DNA from 2 places in the Methylobacterium sp. Ger2507 genome. Region 1 is predicted to be linked to the other one. Evidence: predicted binding sites of a transcription regulator. Region 1 holds the regulator's gene; the other holds the start of a gene.

Region 1 (7,930 bases):
GGGCTCATCGCCTGCGCACCGCTGATCGCCGGACAGGGCGGCCGCCGCGAGGGCGCCGGTCCCGTCACCCGCGCCGTCGCGTTCCTGATCGCCGCGATCGTCGGAACGCTGGCCACGACCCTCGTGGCGCAGATCGCCACCGCGCCCTTTGCGACCTATCATTTCCAGACGGTGCAGCCCTTCGGCCTCGTCGGCAATGCGCTCACCCTCCCGCTGGTCTCCCTGGCGGTGATGCCCGCGGCGGTGCTCGGCATCCTCGCCTATCCGTTCGCCCTGGATCAGCCGGTGTGGTGGGCGATGGGTCTGGCGGTGCGCGGAATGCTGTCGATCTCGACCTGGATCGCGGGCTTCGGACACGCCGTCGTGGTGGTGCCGGCCTTCGGGGCGGGGGCGTTGGGGCTGCTGGCGGCCGGCCTCCTCCTGCTCACCCTTCCGGCCTCGTCCCTGCGTTGGCTCGGGTTGATCCCGGCGGCGATCGGCATCGCCTTCGCGGCGTCGCCCGATCGCTTCGACATCTACGTCGATCGGGAAGGCACCGGGGCGGCGATCCGGGATCGCAGCGGCCACCTCGCCACTCTGGGGCGTCCGCCGGCCTTCGTGCTCGAACAATGGCTGAAAGCGGATGGCGATGCCCGGAAGGCCGGCGCCGTCCCGGCCTTTCCGGACGCCCGGTGCGATGGCCTCGGCTGTACCCTGACCCTGCCGGATGGGCGCAGGGTCGCCCTCGTCACCGACAAGCGCGCCTTCCCGGAGGATTGCGCCCGGGCCGATATCCTGATCAGCCGCCAATCGGCCCCGCCGGGCTGCGCCGCGGCGTTCGTCCTCGACCGGACCTTCCTGGCGGCACACGGCGCGGCGGCCTTGCGCCTCACGCGCGAGGGCGCCCGCGTCGTTACGACCCGGCGCCCGGGAGAAGCCGTTCCCTGGCGACCCGTGGCACCTGCCAACACGGACGCACCGGCGCGTGCCGCACCGGACATCGTGCCGGCAGCGCCGATCGGGCGAGCAAAGGACGCACCAGGTTCGCCCGGCGAAGGGCCGGGCGAAGGAATTGGCGAAGGGACCGGCGAAGAGCCTCAGTAACGACGCACGAGACTGACGAGGCGCCCCTGGATCTGCACCCGATCAGGGCCGAGCACGCGGGTCTCGTAGGCCGGATTGGCGGCCTCGAGAGCGATGGACGATCCCCGTCGGCGCAGGCGCTTGAGGGTCGCTTCCTCGTCATCGATCAGGGCCACGATGATGTCCCCGGTGTTCGCCGTGTCCTGCTTGCGGATCACCACGAGATCGCCGTCGAGAATGCCGGCCTCGATCATCGAATCGCCGCGCACCTCCAGGGCATAGTGCTCGCCACCCGCGAGGAAGTCCGGCGACATCGTCACCGAATGGCTCTGCTCCTGGATGGCCGAGATCGGCGTACCGGCCGCGATCCGCCCCATCACCGGGATCGTCACAGCCCGGCCGCTCTCGTCGGTCGCCTGGGTGGTCGGCAGGCGTGAGATGGAGGCGCCGGCCGGCACACCCTTCCCCTTGCCGCCCTCGACCACGCTCGGGGTGAAGCGACGGACTTCCGCCGCAGGCGCGGTCCGCGCCGAGGCGGATTGACCGCCGAGGCTCTCGGGCATCCGGATCACCTCGATGGCGCGGGCCCGGTTCGGCAGACGCCGCAGAAAGCCCCGCTCCTCCAAGGCCGTGATCAGGCGGTGGATGCCCGATTTCGACTTCAGATCGAGGGCGTCCTTCATTTCGTCGAAGGACGGGGGAACGCCGCTCTCGCGCATCCGAAGCTGGATGAACTGGAGCAAATCCAGTTGCTTACGCGTCAACATGCGGAACACTCTTCGTTGGAGACATTGGCTGCGGCGGACGACCACAGAAACAAACCACGAACACGTTAAACGTTCCGCAAGTGTTCTGCAAGAGTTCCTTAAAGAAGGCGGAATTCGTGCGCGGTGGCGCGCGTCCGATCCCAATTCAGGGCCGGTCGGGTTGGTCCGGTCACCGGTCACCGGTCACCAGAGCATCCGGACGCAACTCTGGCAATATCCGGATCGGGCGGAAAGGCCGCCAGAGCGCTGACCTTGCCCCGCGATCGACGGCGCTCAGGTTTCGTGCGCGTCGGGCAGGCATGAACCGGGAAGGCGCGCGTTTCTCGACTCTGTCGCACCCGGATCGGCCGTTCGCCGCATTCCGCAAAGGCACGGCGCGATGCGATGCGATGGACGGCTCGCGCTACAAAGCATCATAGACTGCAAGCCTTGCCTCTCATCTCTCCTTAACCAAGAGAAAACCCCGTCGTTGTGTCCTTTACTGCCTATAGATAGATATTCCCCTTATAGAAAAACGCCAGAACAACGACAAGGCCAAGCAAACATGTCGAAAATCATTGCGTATTGGGACAGTGAAAGTTCCCGCAATGCCGCTGGCGGCCAAGCAGACCTCATCCTGGCGACGGCGCAAGGCGCGGCGGATGGCTGGGCGAAACACATCCAGGGCGACGCCGTGATCGAGATCGCCATCGCGATGGGCAATTTCGCCGGCGGAAATGTCCTGGCCAATGCCGGTCCCAGCTATGCCTGGGACGGCCAGGGATGGACCTTCGCCCCGATCCTGGAAGCGCGCGAGGGTTGGGATGGCAATGGAGGCGAGGCGGACGGCAAGGTCACCCTGGGCCAGGACAAGCTGGGCGATCTCTTCTTCGATCCGCAGGGACAAGCCGGTGTCCCGTCCAACAAGATCGACGCGTTCGGGCTGTTCCAGCACGAGATCGCCCATGCCATCGGGTTCATTGATTTCCAGCCGGCCTGGTATGAAAACGGATCGATGGTGTATTACGACGAGAATACAACCACGGTCCTGGGTGGCCCTGCCAAGCTCGACGATGCGCGGGCGCATGTCTCGGGCGTCGAAGATCTGATGGACCCCTATTCGCCCTGGGGGTGGCGCCCGCAGATCTCGGATCTCGACCTCGCTCTCCTTCAGGACAAGGGCCTTCCGATCGCAACGGATCGCAAGGACCAGATCTGGCTCGGCAGCAAATCCGACACCTTCTCGGCCTTCGGCGGCGACGATTACGTCGAGGGCGGACGGGGCGACGATCACATCGACGGTGGGGCCGGCAAGGATTGGCTCTATGGCGGCGTCGGCAACGACACCCTTCTCGGGGGTGCGGGCGCCGACGGGCTCGATGGCGGCGAGGGCGATGACCTTCTCGAGGGCGGCACCGGCGCCGATCGGCTCTATGCCGGCCTCGGCGACGACAACCTGCGTGGCGACGCGGGGGATGACGTTCTGGAAGGTGGCGACGGCACCGATATCCTGAACGGTGGCGCCGGCGCCGATCTCATCATGGGTGGTCGCGGCGGCGACCGGGTTGCCGGCGGAGCCGGGGATGACACCTTCGTCATCACCTTCGGCGATCTGGAGACGAAGGGCATTCGCGACCTGATCGTCGATTTCCAGGGCGCGGGGCAATCGGGCGGCGATGTGATCCAGTTCAGCGGGTTCGCCGTCGCCTCGACCCTGGACCTCATCGGAACGTCCGGCAACGCGCGCGTCTACGAGGTTCACGACGCCGCGGGCGGGTCCCAGGGGCAGCTTCAGGTCAGCGCGGGTGGAGCCCTGGGCCCGTTGCTGACGCTGAACGACTTCCTGTTCGCCTGATCCGATGTCGCGGCGGCCTGCATCGGGCCGCCTCGAACGAGCCTCGCTCTTCGTTCCTGGCCTCGTCGCGGCCTTCAGGCCGGGGCAAGCGGGGCGCGGACGCAGTCACCTCAAGCCGATCCGTCGCGATCGACGTGGAGAAACCCGATCGGGCCGGCCTGCCCTTGGTCGAAGATGCCGGCCGTGAGCTGCCGGCCATAGACGCAGGCGGTGTCGAGATTGGTCCGGTAGCGCTTCTGATCGGGAATTCCGGTCCGCTGCGGCGTATGCCCATGGACCACGTGCTTGCCGAAGTCGAAACCGGCGCCGAGGAAAGGCTGGCGAATCCAGAGATGGTTGGCGACATCGGGATCCGGTCCGGTGCGCCCCGGGCGGAAGCCGGCGTGAACGTAGTAGCGCAGGGCATCCTCGTGAAAGGTGGGAAGCGCCGCCATCCAGCGCACCACCTCCGACGGAAGTGCGTCCGGCTCCGTGACGCCGAACGAGCGGAGCGTGGCATCGCCGCCATTGGCGAGCCAGACCGCCGCGTCCGCCGCATCGCGATACGCATCGATCATCATCCGCTCGTGGTTTCCCATGAGGCAGACGACGGCGTTCGGTGCCGAGGCCTGCAGGTGGCTCAGCATCGCGACGACCCGTGCGCTGTCGGGGCCGCGATCGACGTAGTCGCCGAGGCAGACGATGCGGGCGCTGCGGTCGCCCCGATGGGCGTTGATCCGTTCGAGCAGCCGCATCAGGGCATCGGCGCATCCGTGAATGTCGCCGATCGCGTAAGTCAGGTCGTTCATGGGGGTGTCGGGGCGCGGGGCGTGCGGAGTGGCTGGACTGAGCATCGCACCCGCATGGCAGGAATTCGGCGCCACGAAAATCCTCGACGCGCCCGGGCTGCCGCCGCACCGCTCGCCCGGTCGGGGCTCCTCAGGGGTTTGACCCGCCACCGTGAGCGGGGAATGCCGGGTCAGGGCCGCGCACGGGTCGGATCGGGCTCCGGCGTGGGTCAGCGAAAGACCTGGATCATGGCGGGCGTCAGGATGACGACGAAGAGCACGGGCAGGAAGAACAGGATCATCGGCACGGTCAGCTTCGGCGGCAGGGCCGCCGCCTTCTTCTCGGCCTCGTTCATGCGCATGTCCCGGCTTTCCTGCGACAGCACGCGCAGGGCCTGGCCGACCGGGGTGCCGTAGCGCTCGGCCTGGATCAGCGCCGTCGTGACCGCCTTGATCTGGTCGAGGCCGATGCGGCTGGCGAGGTTCTCGAAGGCCATGCGCCGGTCCGGAAGATAGGACAGCTCGGCGGTCAGCACCGCGAGTTCCTCGGCCAGAACGATGGACTGCCCGGAGACCTCGGCGCTGACGCGGCGAAAGGCGTGCTCCACCGACATGCCGGATTCGACGCAGATCAACGTAAGGTCGAGCGCATCCGGCCAGGCCGAGCGAATTTCCGTCTGGCGCTTGCTCGACGCGTTGAGAAGGTAGAGTTCCGGCGCCTTGATCCCGAAGAGAAGGACCGCGATCACGATCATCGCCCGGATCGCGAAGGGCTGGTCCAGAACCCCGAGCACGAACAGGTAGAAGATCGCCACCACCGCCAGAACGACCGGCGTCACGAGGCGGAAGAACAGGAAGGCGGTTTCGGCGCCCGGCGAACGGTAGCCCGCCATCATCAGCTGCTTGCGGGCCGTCTCGGTCCCGAGCCAGCGATCGAGGCTGAACCGCTCCACCACCCGCTTCATGTAGGCTTTGGGCGCGACCCGCAGGGTGACCTTCGAGGACATCCGCTCGCGTTCGCGGCGGCGAATCTCCTCCCGCTCCTCGCCGATCAGCTTCATGCGCTTGCCCAGGCGGTCGGGCTCGAACATCGGCTGGAGCAGCGCGAAGGCGGTCGCCGCGGCGGCGACGCCGGCCAGGACCGTGCCGAGGAAGCGCGGCTCGGTGACCTTGGCGGCGATCAGGTCCAGCATGCGGTGTCTCCGTACGATCCCGCCGGGCGCGGATGGGGGTGAGCGGGGAGCCCGCGCGTGGAGCGCGGACGGCGGAGAGTGCGGGTCGGCGGCCTCATCAGACGTCGAAGTTGATCATCTTCTTCATCGTGAAGACCCCGATCGACATCCAGATCGCGGAGCCCACCAGCGCGAGCTTGCCGATATCGGTCCGCCACAGCAGCGAGATGTAATCCGGGCTCGACAGGTAGGTCAGGGTGGCCACGATGAAGGGCAGGGCCGCGATGATGCCGCCGGAGGCCTTGGCCTCCATGCTCATCGCCTGGATCTTGCCGGCCATCTTCTTCCGCTCGCGCAGGACGCGGGACAGGTTGGCCAGGGCCTCCGAGAGGTTGCCGCCGGACTTGGCCTGGATGCTGATCACGATCGCGAAGAAGTTCACGTCGGAGACCGGCACGCGCTCGTACATCTTCAGGAGGGCGTCCCCGAGCGAGACCCCGAGGGTCTGAGATTCCACCACCTGCCGGAACTCGCTGCGGATCGGTTCCTCGGCCTCGCGCGAGATGATCCGGAAGCAGTCGCCCACCGGGATGCCGGCGCGCACGCCGCGGGTGATGATGTCGATCGCGGTCGGAAGTTCCTTGATGAAGGCGGCGATCCGGCGCTTGCGCAGAAAGGTCAGGAGCCAGAGCGGCAGACCGAAGCCGCCGGCGAACACGGCGCCGAGACCGGCCAGGGGGTTGCCGGTCGTGATGAAGATGATCGCGCCGAAGACGAGCGCGATCCCGGCCGAGATCAGGTAATACTGGTTGCGGGACCAGGACAGGCCCGCGCGGGCGATCTTCAGCTCCAGGGTCACCTTGGTGCCCTCGCGCTTGGCCTCGACCTCCTTCAGGCTCTTCGCGACCTGATCCCGCCGGCTGACCGTCGCCGCACGGGCGCCCGGGGCCGCGACGACGCTCACGGTCCGGCGCCGCTCGGCGGAGCGCCGCTCGCCCGAGAGGTAGGGGGACACGAAGACATAGGCCAGTCCGCCGGCCGTCAGGGCCAGGAGACCGGAGGCGAGGGCGAGGCCGCTGGCGTTCACGATCCGCTCCCGCCCTCTCCGGCCGCGTCCAGCGCGGCCGCCAGCGCCTCGTCCTCACCGTAATAGCGCGCGCGCTCCCAGAAGCGCGGGCGGCCGATGCCGGTGGAGCGATGGCGGCCGATCAGCTTGCCGTTCGCGTCCTCGCCCAGCACGTCGTAGAGGAAGAGGTCCTGGGTGATGATGACGTCACCCTCCAGGCCCAACACCTCGGTGATGTGGGTGATCCGGCGTGAGCCGTCCCGCAGGCGCGTCGCCTGCACGATCACGTCGATGGACCCGCAGATCATCTCGCGCAGAGTTCGCGACGGCAGGCTGAACCCGCCCATGGTGATCATCGATTCGATGCGCGCCAGGGCCTCGCGCGGCGAGTTGGCGTGCAGGGTGCCCATCGAGCCGTCATGGCCGGTATTCATGGCCTGGAGGAGGTCGAAGGCCTCCGGTCCGCGGACCTCGCCGACGATGATCCGCTCGGGGCGCATGCGCAGGCAGTTCTTGACCAGATCGCGCATGGTGACCTGACCCGACCCCTCCATGTTGGGCGGCCGGGTTTCCAGGCGGACGACGTGGGCCTGCTGCAATTGCAGCTCCGCCGCGTCCTCACAGGTGATGATGCGCTCATCGGCGTCGATGTAGCGGGTCAGGCAGTTCAGCAGCGTGGTCTTGCCCGAGCCGGTACCGCCCGAGATCACGACGTTGCAGCGGACGCGCCCGATGATCTGCAGGATGCGGGCGCCCTCGGGCGAGATCGCCCCGAAGGAGACGAGCTGATCGAGGGTCAGCTTGTCCTTCTTGAACTTTCGGATCGTCAGCACCGGCCCGTCGATGGCGAGCGGCGGCGCGATGATGTTGACGCGCGACCCGTCGGGGAGGCGCGCGTCGCAGATTGGGGAGGCTTCGTCGACGCGGCGGCCGACCTGACTCACGATCCGCTGACAGATGTTCATCAGCTGCTGGTTGTCGCGAAAGCGCACGTTGGTGAGCTGGATCTTGCCGCCGACTTCGATGAAGGCCCGGGTCGCCCCGTTGACCATGATGTCGGCGATGTCGTCGCGCGCCAGCAACGGCTCGAGCGGTCCATAGCCCAGCACGTCGTTGCAGATATCGTCGAGCAGTTCTTCCTGCTCGGCGATCGACAGGACGATGTTCTTGAGGCCGATGATCTCCGAGACGATGTCGCGGATTTCCTCGCGCGCCGATTCGGCATCCAGGCGCGAGAGCTGGGACAGATCGATGGCCTCGAT
Region 2 (7,930 bases), 2.1 Mb from region 1:
TGGTTCCCGATACCCGGAGCAAGCTGGCCTTCTGGCGAAAGCGCAGGTCGGCGGCCCAGCCCGCTGGCTTGCGGGTACTGCCACCCAGCAGCCCCCATTCGCGGCGGAATTCCCGCCAGGTGGAGTCGTAGAGCCGGCGCTCGGCGGGGCTGAGGGCGACTGCGCTGAGGGCACGCTGCACCTCCGGCCAACCGGCGATGTCACCCGGTCGCCGCCGAAGCCCGATCGCTCGATCACCCTTGAACAGGAGGTCGGCCATGATCGTACAGTCGCGCGGGTTTGCCTCCCAGGACCAGTTGGTCCAGCGCCCCTTGGCACGGCCGATGCCGAGATGCTGCATCAGCGTGCGGAACTCGGCCAGTGTCCCGGTCGGCTGGCCGGCGGCCTCGCCGAGCAGACGGCCGAGATACGAGAGTTCGTGCGGGGCTTGGCCCGCTGTAGCGCTGAGATAGATCGTGAAGGCCGCACCCTCCGCGATCTGTCGGCAGACGAGGCTCTGCTGGGCGTAGGGATTGCGGATGCGGTGGCTCTCGTCGAAGACCACCAGGGACCATGCGCGTTTCGGCATCCCGTGCTTGGCCAGCGCATTGTTCCTGGCCCGGGTCGAGCGCCGATTGCTCGGCGGCGGAGGCGCCATCAGGCCCTTGGTCCGCTCGTAGTTCGCCAGGGTCACGTCCTTCTCGGCGAGGCCCGACAGGGCGATGGTCCGCCGCCACTGAGGCATCGCGCCTTTGGGACAGACGATCAGCACCTCGCGCTCCGGCATGGCGGCGACAGCGCACCAGACCGACAGAGTTTTGCCGAGCCCCGTCATGTCTCCGAGCAGAAAACCCGAACGCCCCGCGTTCCGCGCGGCCAGGATTGCTGCGCTGGCCGCCTGTTGATGAGGGCGCGGGATCAGACGTTCGCTAGCCACCATCAGGAGTGTTTCCTGACCCGGCACGAAGCGTCGGATTTTATTCTCGTTGGGGCTTTGCAACCATACTCGTGAGATCTTGCCGCCATCCTCACCATGTTTTGAAAACCCTGGAACTGTTCAGGTTGTGCTTTTGTTAAGGGATCATCTCGGCACGCGGCCGGGCGCCCTCATCGGAGACTTCGATGCCGACGATCTCGCTGCCAGCTGCGTCGCGCGCTGTGATCGCCCCTGCTTTCGGCATGCTGATGCTGACTCTGCCGGCCCAGGCCCAGAGCGCCGAAGGTGGATTGTTCGATCTGCTGTTTGCGCCTGCCCGCCCCGTCCAGCAAGTCGCACCGGCGCCCGCGCCGGATTTCGATTACGGACAGGCGCGACGCTCCATTCGGCGGGCAGCCCATGCCGGGCGCCAGCGTCCGAAGATCCGCTATGCGGCCCTGCCGAAATCGGAGCCCCTCAAGATCAAGGTGACGGACCGCCAGACTCCGATCGACATGACAGCCGGACCGGCCGCTGCCTTCATGCGGGACGAGACGCTTCGGCCCGGTGATATCGTGGTGATGAAGGACGGACCCAAGGTCTTCGTCGGCCGCACTGACGACCGGCATACGGCAGCCGATTTTGCCAGCATCGGTCGGTCCGACTTCATCGATCGGCGTACGCGCACCCAGTTGACAGCGATGATGCTGCCCATCGGAGCGATGCCGGCGGATCAAGCCCGGAAGATGATGCAGCAAGCGCGCAAGGTCATGCCGGCCAATACCGAACCGCAAGCCAAGACCGAACTGACGGCAATGCGGGTGATCAATCCGTGGACGACCGCTCGCTAGACCGGACTGAAAGTTTCGGCAGGGTCACGCTGCCCTGACGCTGGCCAGGAAGCCCGTTACCTCGCGACGTAGGTCTGAGGCCTGACGCGCCAGATCGCTTGCCGCCGATAGAACCTGGGAAGAGCCGCTACGCGCCGCTTCCGCCGCTTCGCGAACACCTGCAATGTGGCCGGACACGGCGCGCGTGCCCTCCGAGGTTCGCACGGTATTCCGGGCGATTTCCTGCGTCGCGGCATCCTGCTGATCGACTGCGGCTGAAATGTCGCCGGAGATCCGGTTGAGGCGCTGAATCACTTCGGTGATTCCCCCGATGGCCGTGACCGAGGCCTCCGTCGACTGCGAGATTTCGGCGACCTTGGCGGCGATTTCCTCCGTGGCCTTGGCGGTCTGAGCCGCCAAATTCTTGACCTCGCTAGCGACCACCGCGAAACCGCGCCCGGCATCGCCGGCGCGGGCGGCCTCGATGGTGGCGTTCAGAGCCAGCAAATTGGTTTGCCCGGCGATGCTGGTGATCAGTCCGACGATCTCCCCGATGCTGCTGGCGGCAAGCGCCAAACGGTTCACATCCTCGGCCATCCGGCCGGCATCGCGTTCCGCCTCGCCGGCGACGGCGGTCGAGGTCTCGACGCGGTTGCCGATCTCCCGCACCGAAGCGCTCAACTCTTCTGTCGCGGCCGCGACCGTATCGGCCGTCGCGGCGGTCTCGGAGGACGCCGTGGCCACCGACTGGCTTAGGGACGAGGTGTCGCTCGCGGCCTGATTGAGGGCGTAGGCGGCGGTCTCGAGCTGGCTCGATGCGGCCGAAACCGCCTCCACGATGCCGCTGGCCTGGGCTTCGAAGCGATCGGCGAGCGCGACCATCTCGGCCCGGCGGACCGAAGCGGCCTTCGCGGCGAACTGGTCGGCCTCCCCGGCGATGCGGCGGCGCTCGGTCACGCTGGCCTCGAAATCGATGGCCGCCGCAGCGATCGCCCGGACCTCGCGCGCTCCCTTCCGCGGAATTGCCCCGGCCTGCTCGCCGCGGCCAATCGCCGTGAGCGCGCCGGCGATCCGGGTCAGGGGACGGGCGATGGCCGTTCCGAAAGCGTAGGCCAGCCCGCAAGACAGAGCCAGCGTCGCGATACCGGCCGCGACCCACAGCAGGACGCTGCGCTCGGCTTCGGCGCGGGCATCCGCGGCTGCCATCCCGAGATCGGCGGTGAGCCGGTCTTCGATGGTCTTCAGGCTGTCAATCCGCTGCGTGGCGACGCCGAACCAGGCGGGTGCATCGGTGAAGGACAAGGCCGTTCCCGGGATCGTGTCGAGAATGATGCGACGCAGGCGCTCGACTTCGCGGGCCGGAGCAGCCGTTTTGACGCCGTCGAGCAATGCTGCCTGGGCCGAACCTGCTCCGAGGCGGAACAGGGATTCGTAGGTGGTCTGGCCTGCACTCAGGCCCGCCAAGCGCTCATGCCCCGCGAGATCGGTCTGTCCGGCGCCGAAGATCGCTGAGGCGGTGGCGCGCTCCTGGCCTGCGAGTTCCTTGAGGGCGAGAAATGACGAATAGGCGGCGATGCGACCGGCGAGATCGGCACTCGCGGCCACCTGGGAAACTTCGCGGACGAGGTCGAGGGCGCTGGCGATCACGCCGGAATAGGCGGCCATGTTCTGGGCCGGCGTGCGCGTTAGGCCATCGACCGCCGCGCGATGCGGGCCAATGGCGGCGATCTGGGCGGTCAAGGCTTCGCTCCGGCGAGCGACGCCCGCGCCGAAGGCTCCGACATCCATGCCGGCTCGCCCTGCATCGAGGGCCGTCCGGGCTGCGTCGGTGCGCAAGCGCTGCGCATCCAGTTCCGCCCGGAACTTGGTGCCCTTCGCGCCGAGGAAGAGACTGGAGGCTCCACGTTCCCGCTGGGTCTCGTGCACCAAAGCACTGATCCGACCCGCCATCCCGACAAGATCCTCGACCTGCACCATCTGAGATCGCAGGCTCATCCGCTCGGTGATGGCAAGACCCACCACCACCGCGAAGGCGAGACAGGGAGCGAGTGCAACAAGCAGGATTCGGAAGCGCAGCGATGAAATGAAACTGACGGACATCAGACGAACCTGCTTGCAAGACGATGCAGCGATGGTTTCATCCATCGGGTAAAGGTTGCGTTGCATTGCTATCATATGATGAAAATTTGGTCATATCTGACACAAATTTGGTAATGATGAGCCGTTTGCGTTCCGCGAACTCTGGGTTGCTCCCTCCAAGAACCTGGCGTCTTCCGTGTGGTCGCTCATAACTGGAGCCCCGGAAGGGCCGCCGACCTTACCCCTGGTCGTGACCCTGATGCGTCAGGCGGAGACTGGGCTGCATCTGGCATTCGTCGGATTCGAGACGGCGCAGCGGAGACAACGAAACCGGCATGTCGATCGACTGCTGTTCCCCTGATCCGGCTCGGTCTCTCGCGGAGGCCGCCGATATTGTGGTTGTACGCTTTTTGTTCTAGTTGAAGAGCCGATATGCGCGGTGTGCGCCTTGCCCGCGGTTGCCTTGCGCCCGACATGCGGCGAACGGGTCGTTCCGAGACGTGCCGGGTCCCGCACCGCAGACCTTCCGAAGAGACTCCATGGCCAAAGCCAAAGCCGCCGCCAAGAAATCGCAAGCCGAGGCCGAGAAGGTCGAAGCCAAGATCGAGGCATTGTTCGACGGGGCGGCGGCGCGCGATGCGCGGGTCATTTCGGTGCGCGGCGCGCGCGAGCACAACCTGAAAAATATCGACCTGACGATCCCGCGGGATCGGCTGGTGGTCTTCACCGGTTTGTCGGGCTCCGGGAAGTCGTCGCTCGCCTTCGACACGATCTATGCGGAGGGGCAGCGCCGCTACGTCGAATCGCTCTCGGCCTATGCGCGGCAGTTCCTGGAGATGATGTCGAAGCCCGATGTCGATCAGATCGACGGCCTCTCACCGGCCATTTCGATCGAGCAGAAGACCACATCGAAGAACCCGCGTTCGACGGTCGGCACCGTCACCGAGATCTACGATTACATGCGGCTCCTGTGGGCGCGGGTCGGCATTCCCTACTCGCCTGCGACTGGCCTGCCGATCGAGAGCCAGACTGTCAGCCAGATGGTCGACCGCGTGCTGGCCCTACCGGAAAAGAGCCGGCTTTACCTGCTCGCGCCGGTAATTCGAGGCCGCAAGGGCGAGTACCGCAAGGAGATCGCGGAGTTCCAGAAGAAGGGATTCCAGCGCCTGCGCATTGACGGGGAGTATTACCCCATCGACGACGCGCCGAAGCTCGACAAGAAGCTCAAGCACGACATCGACGTTGTGGTGGATCGGATCGTGGTCCGGCCTGACATCGCCGCGCGCTTGGCCGATTCGTTCGAGACCGCCCTGGAACTGGCCGATGGCATCGCCCTGATCGAGTTTGCCGACGCGCCGGAGGGCGAAGCCCCGCGCGAGCCCATCACCTTCTCGTCGCGCTTCGCTTGTCCGGTCTCCGGCTTCACCATCGCGGAGATCGAGCCGCGTCTGTTCTCGTTCAACAATCCGTTCGGTGCCTGCCCGACCTGCGGCGGCATCGGCCATGAAATGCGGATCGACCCGGAACTCGTCATCTCTGACGCCAAGCTAAGCCTCAAACGCGGCGCTGTCGGTCCCTGGGCGAAATCGACGTCGCCCTATTATGGACAGACCCTCGACGCGCTGGCGCGCCATTACGGGTTCAAGACCACGACCGCGTGGAGCGACCTGCCCGCCAAAGCCCGCGAGGTCGTCCTCTATGGGACGCAGAACGAGGCGGTGCGCTTCGCCTACGATGATGGGATGCGGGCCTACGAGGTCAACAAGCCGTTCGAGGGCGTGATCCCGAATCTCGAGCGGCGCTACAAGGAGACAGAGAGCGATACCTCCCGCGAGGAGATCGCGCGCTTCATGAGCGAGACGCCCTGCGCCACCTGCGGCGGCAAGCGCCTGAAGCTCGAAGCGCTCTCGGTCAAGGTCGCGATGCAGGATGTGGGCGAAATCACCGCGCTGTCCGTGCGCGACGCCCATGCCTGGTTCTCGGATCTGCCGGGTAAGCTCACCGACAAGCAGAACGAGATCGCTTTCCGCATCCTCAAGGAAATTCGCGACCGTCTGACCTTCCTGATCGATGTCGGCCTCGAATACCTGACGCTGGCGCGCGGCTCCGGCTCGCTCTCCGGCGGCGAGAGCCAGCGAATCCGCCTCGCCTCGCAGATCGGCTCCGGGCTCACCGGCGTACTCTACGTGCTGGACGAACCCTCGATCGGCCTGCATCAACGCGACAACGAACGCCTGCTCGGCACCCTGAAGCGCTTGCGCGACCTCGGCAATTCCGTGATCGTGGTCGAGCACGACGAGGACGCGATCCTGCAAGCGGACTACATCGTCGATGTCGGCCCCGGCGCCGGCATCCATGGCGGACGGATCATCGCCCAGGGCACACCCGCGGAGGTTCTGAAGAACCCGAACTCGCTCACCGCCAAATATCTCACCGGCGAGATGAGCGTGCGGGTTCCGAAGGCGCGTCGCAAGGGACGAAAGGGCACGCTGAGCCTGATCGGCGCCCGCGGCAACAATCTGAAGAACGTCTCCGTGGACATCCCCCTCGGAACCTTCACCTGCATCTCGGGCGTCTCAGGCGGCGGCAAATCCACCCTGATCATCGACACGCTGTACAAGGCTGTGGCGAAGTCACTGAACGGAGCCCTCGAGCATCCGGCGCCCTACGAACGCCTCGACGGGCTGGAGCACCTCGACAAGGTCATCGACATCGACCAGTCGCCGATCGGGCGCACCCCGCGCTCCAACCCCGCGACCTACACGGGAGCCTTCACGCCGATCCGTGACTGGTTCGCCGGCCTGCCGGAAGCCAAGGCGCGCGGCTACCAGGCCGGGCGCTTCTCCTTCAACGTGAAGGGCGGACGCTGCGAAGCCTGCTCCGGCGACGGCGTCATCAAGATCGAGATGCATTTCCTGCCGGATGTCTACGTGACCTGCGACGTCTGCAAGGGCCGCCGCTACGACCGTGAGACCCTGGAGGTGAAGTATCGCGACCATTCGATCGCGGACGTGCTCGACATGACCGTCGAGGAGGCGGCCGACCTGTTCAAGGCGGTGCCGACGATCCGCGAGAAGATGGAGACCCTGGCGCGGGTCGGTCTCGGCTACGTCAAGGTCGGGCAGCAGGCGACCACCCTGTCGGGCGGCGAGGCGCAGCGGGTCAAGTTGTCGAAGGAACTGTCGAAGCGCGCCACCGGGCGCACGCTCTACATCCTCGACGAGCCGACGACGGGACTGCACTTCCACGACGTCGCAAAGCTGATGGAGGTGCTCCATGAGCTCGTCGACCAGGGCAACACCGTCGTGGTCATCGAGCACAACCTCGAAGTCATCAAGACGGCCGACTGGGTCATCGATATGGGGCCCGAAGGCGGCGGCGGCGGTGGCGTCGTGGTGGCTGAAGGAACGCCCGAGCAGATCGCCAAGTCCCGCGCGAGCCATACCGGTCGATTCCTGCGCGACGTCCTGGCCCGCCGTCCCGCTGCGGCTCTCGTCAAGGGACGTGCCGCTGCCGAGTAGACGAACTGCGAGCCCGGATTTGCGCATGACCCGGGGAAGGCGGCCCTGATTCGTCCGTGTCGGAGGGGCAAAAGCAGCTCGGCACAGCGTCATGGCCGAGCCCAACCGCACCAATCGGGGTACGGGGGCTACGCCAACTGCGCATTGGCCAAAGGTCCTTTGCCGGAAGCTCCTGACGCCCAAGCCAGACCATAACAGGTTGAGAGCCCAGCGGTATTTTGCCGATGCTGGCTCGCACGGGCGCTCAAATAGCCGCGCCAACCTGCTCAAATGGTTAACAATTCCTTCCGCTGCACTGCACCGAAAATGCGACTTTTGAGCAACGGTCAGGGTCGAACTGCCCCGTTTCCAAGCATTCCGCTGTCCTTCTGCGGCGTCCTGTAGAATAGTTCTCGACGTTGAGACTTGAAAACGGGCCGCAAGGGGGGCCGCCGGATCCACTGCAAACAAGCCGCACACAAGCGGCGCATCGGCAGAATGGTTCGGACGGCTGCGTGGCGGACGCCTGAAATCCTTGGGAAGGAATGAATAAGATGTCGAAGAACTGGCTCGTTGCCGGAGCGCTCGCGCTCACCGCCAGCATGACTGCCACCGCCTCCTACGCG

The links. Region 1 encodes LexA, which represses DNA repair genes until DNA is damaged. Its sites were predicted from a motif close to TGTTCNNNNTGTGTTCNG; they were not measured.
Region 2: the regulator LexA is predicted to act here: its motif matches at 4,205-4,222, upstream of uvrA (excinuclease ABC subunit UvrA).

What each region holds. Positions count from the first base shown of each region.
Region 1 covers NZ_JBUYVC010000001.1:2,580,889-2,588,818, forward strand. Annotated here, with positions in the region: gene ACV7NL_RS11960 (ComEC/Rec2 family competence protein) at 1-1,083, shown strand, start outside; gene lexA (transcriptional repressor LexA) at 1,077-1,829, opposite strand; gene ACV7NL_RS11970 (calcium-binding protein) at 2,374-3,663, shown strand; gene ACV7NL_RS11975 (metallophosphoesterase family protein) at 3,774-4,451, opposite strand; gene ACV7NL_RS11980 (type II secretion system F family protein) at 4,661-5,623, opposite strand; gene ACV7NL_RS11985 (type II secretion system F family protein) at 5,721-6,689, opposite strand; gene ACV7NL_RS11990 (CpaF family protein) at 6,686-7,930, opposite strand, start outside.
Region 2 covers NZ_JBUYVC010000001.1:4,662,628-4,670,557, forward strand. Annotated here, with positions in the region: gene ACV7NL_RS21710 (SNF2-related protein) at 1-919, opposite strand, end outside; gene ACV7NL_RS21715 (hypothetical protein) at 1,102-1,746, shown strand; gene ACV7NL_RS21720 (methyl-accepting chemotaxis protein) at 1,771-3,825, opposite strand; gene uvrA (excinuclease ABC subunit UvrA) at 4,344-7,325, shown strand; gene ACV7NL_RS21730 (transporter) at 7,859-7,930, shown strand, end outside.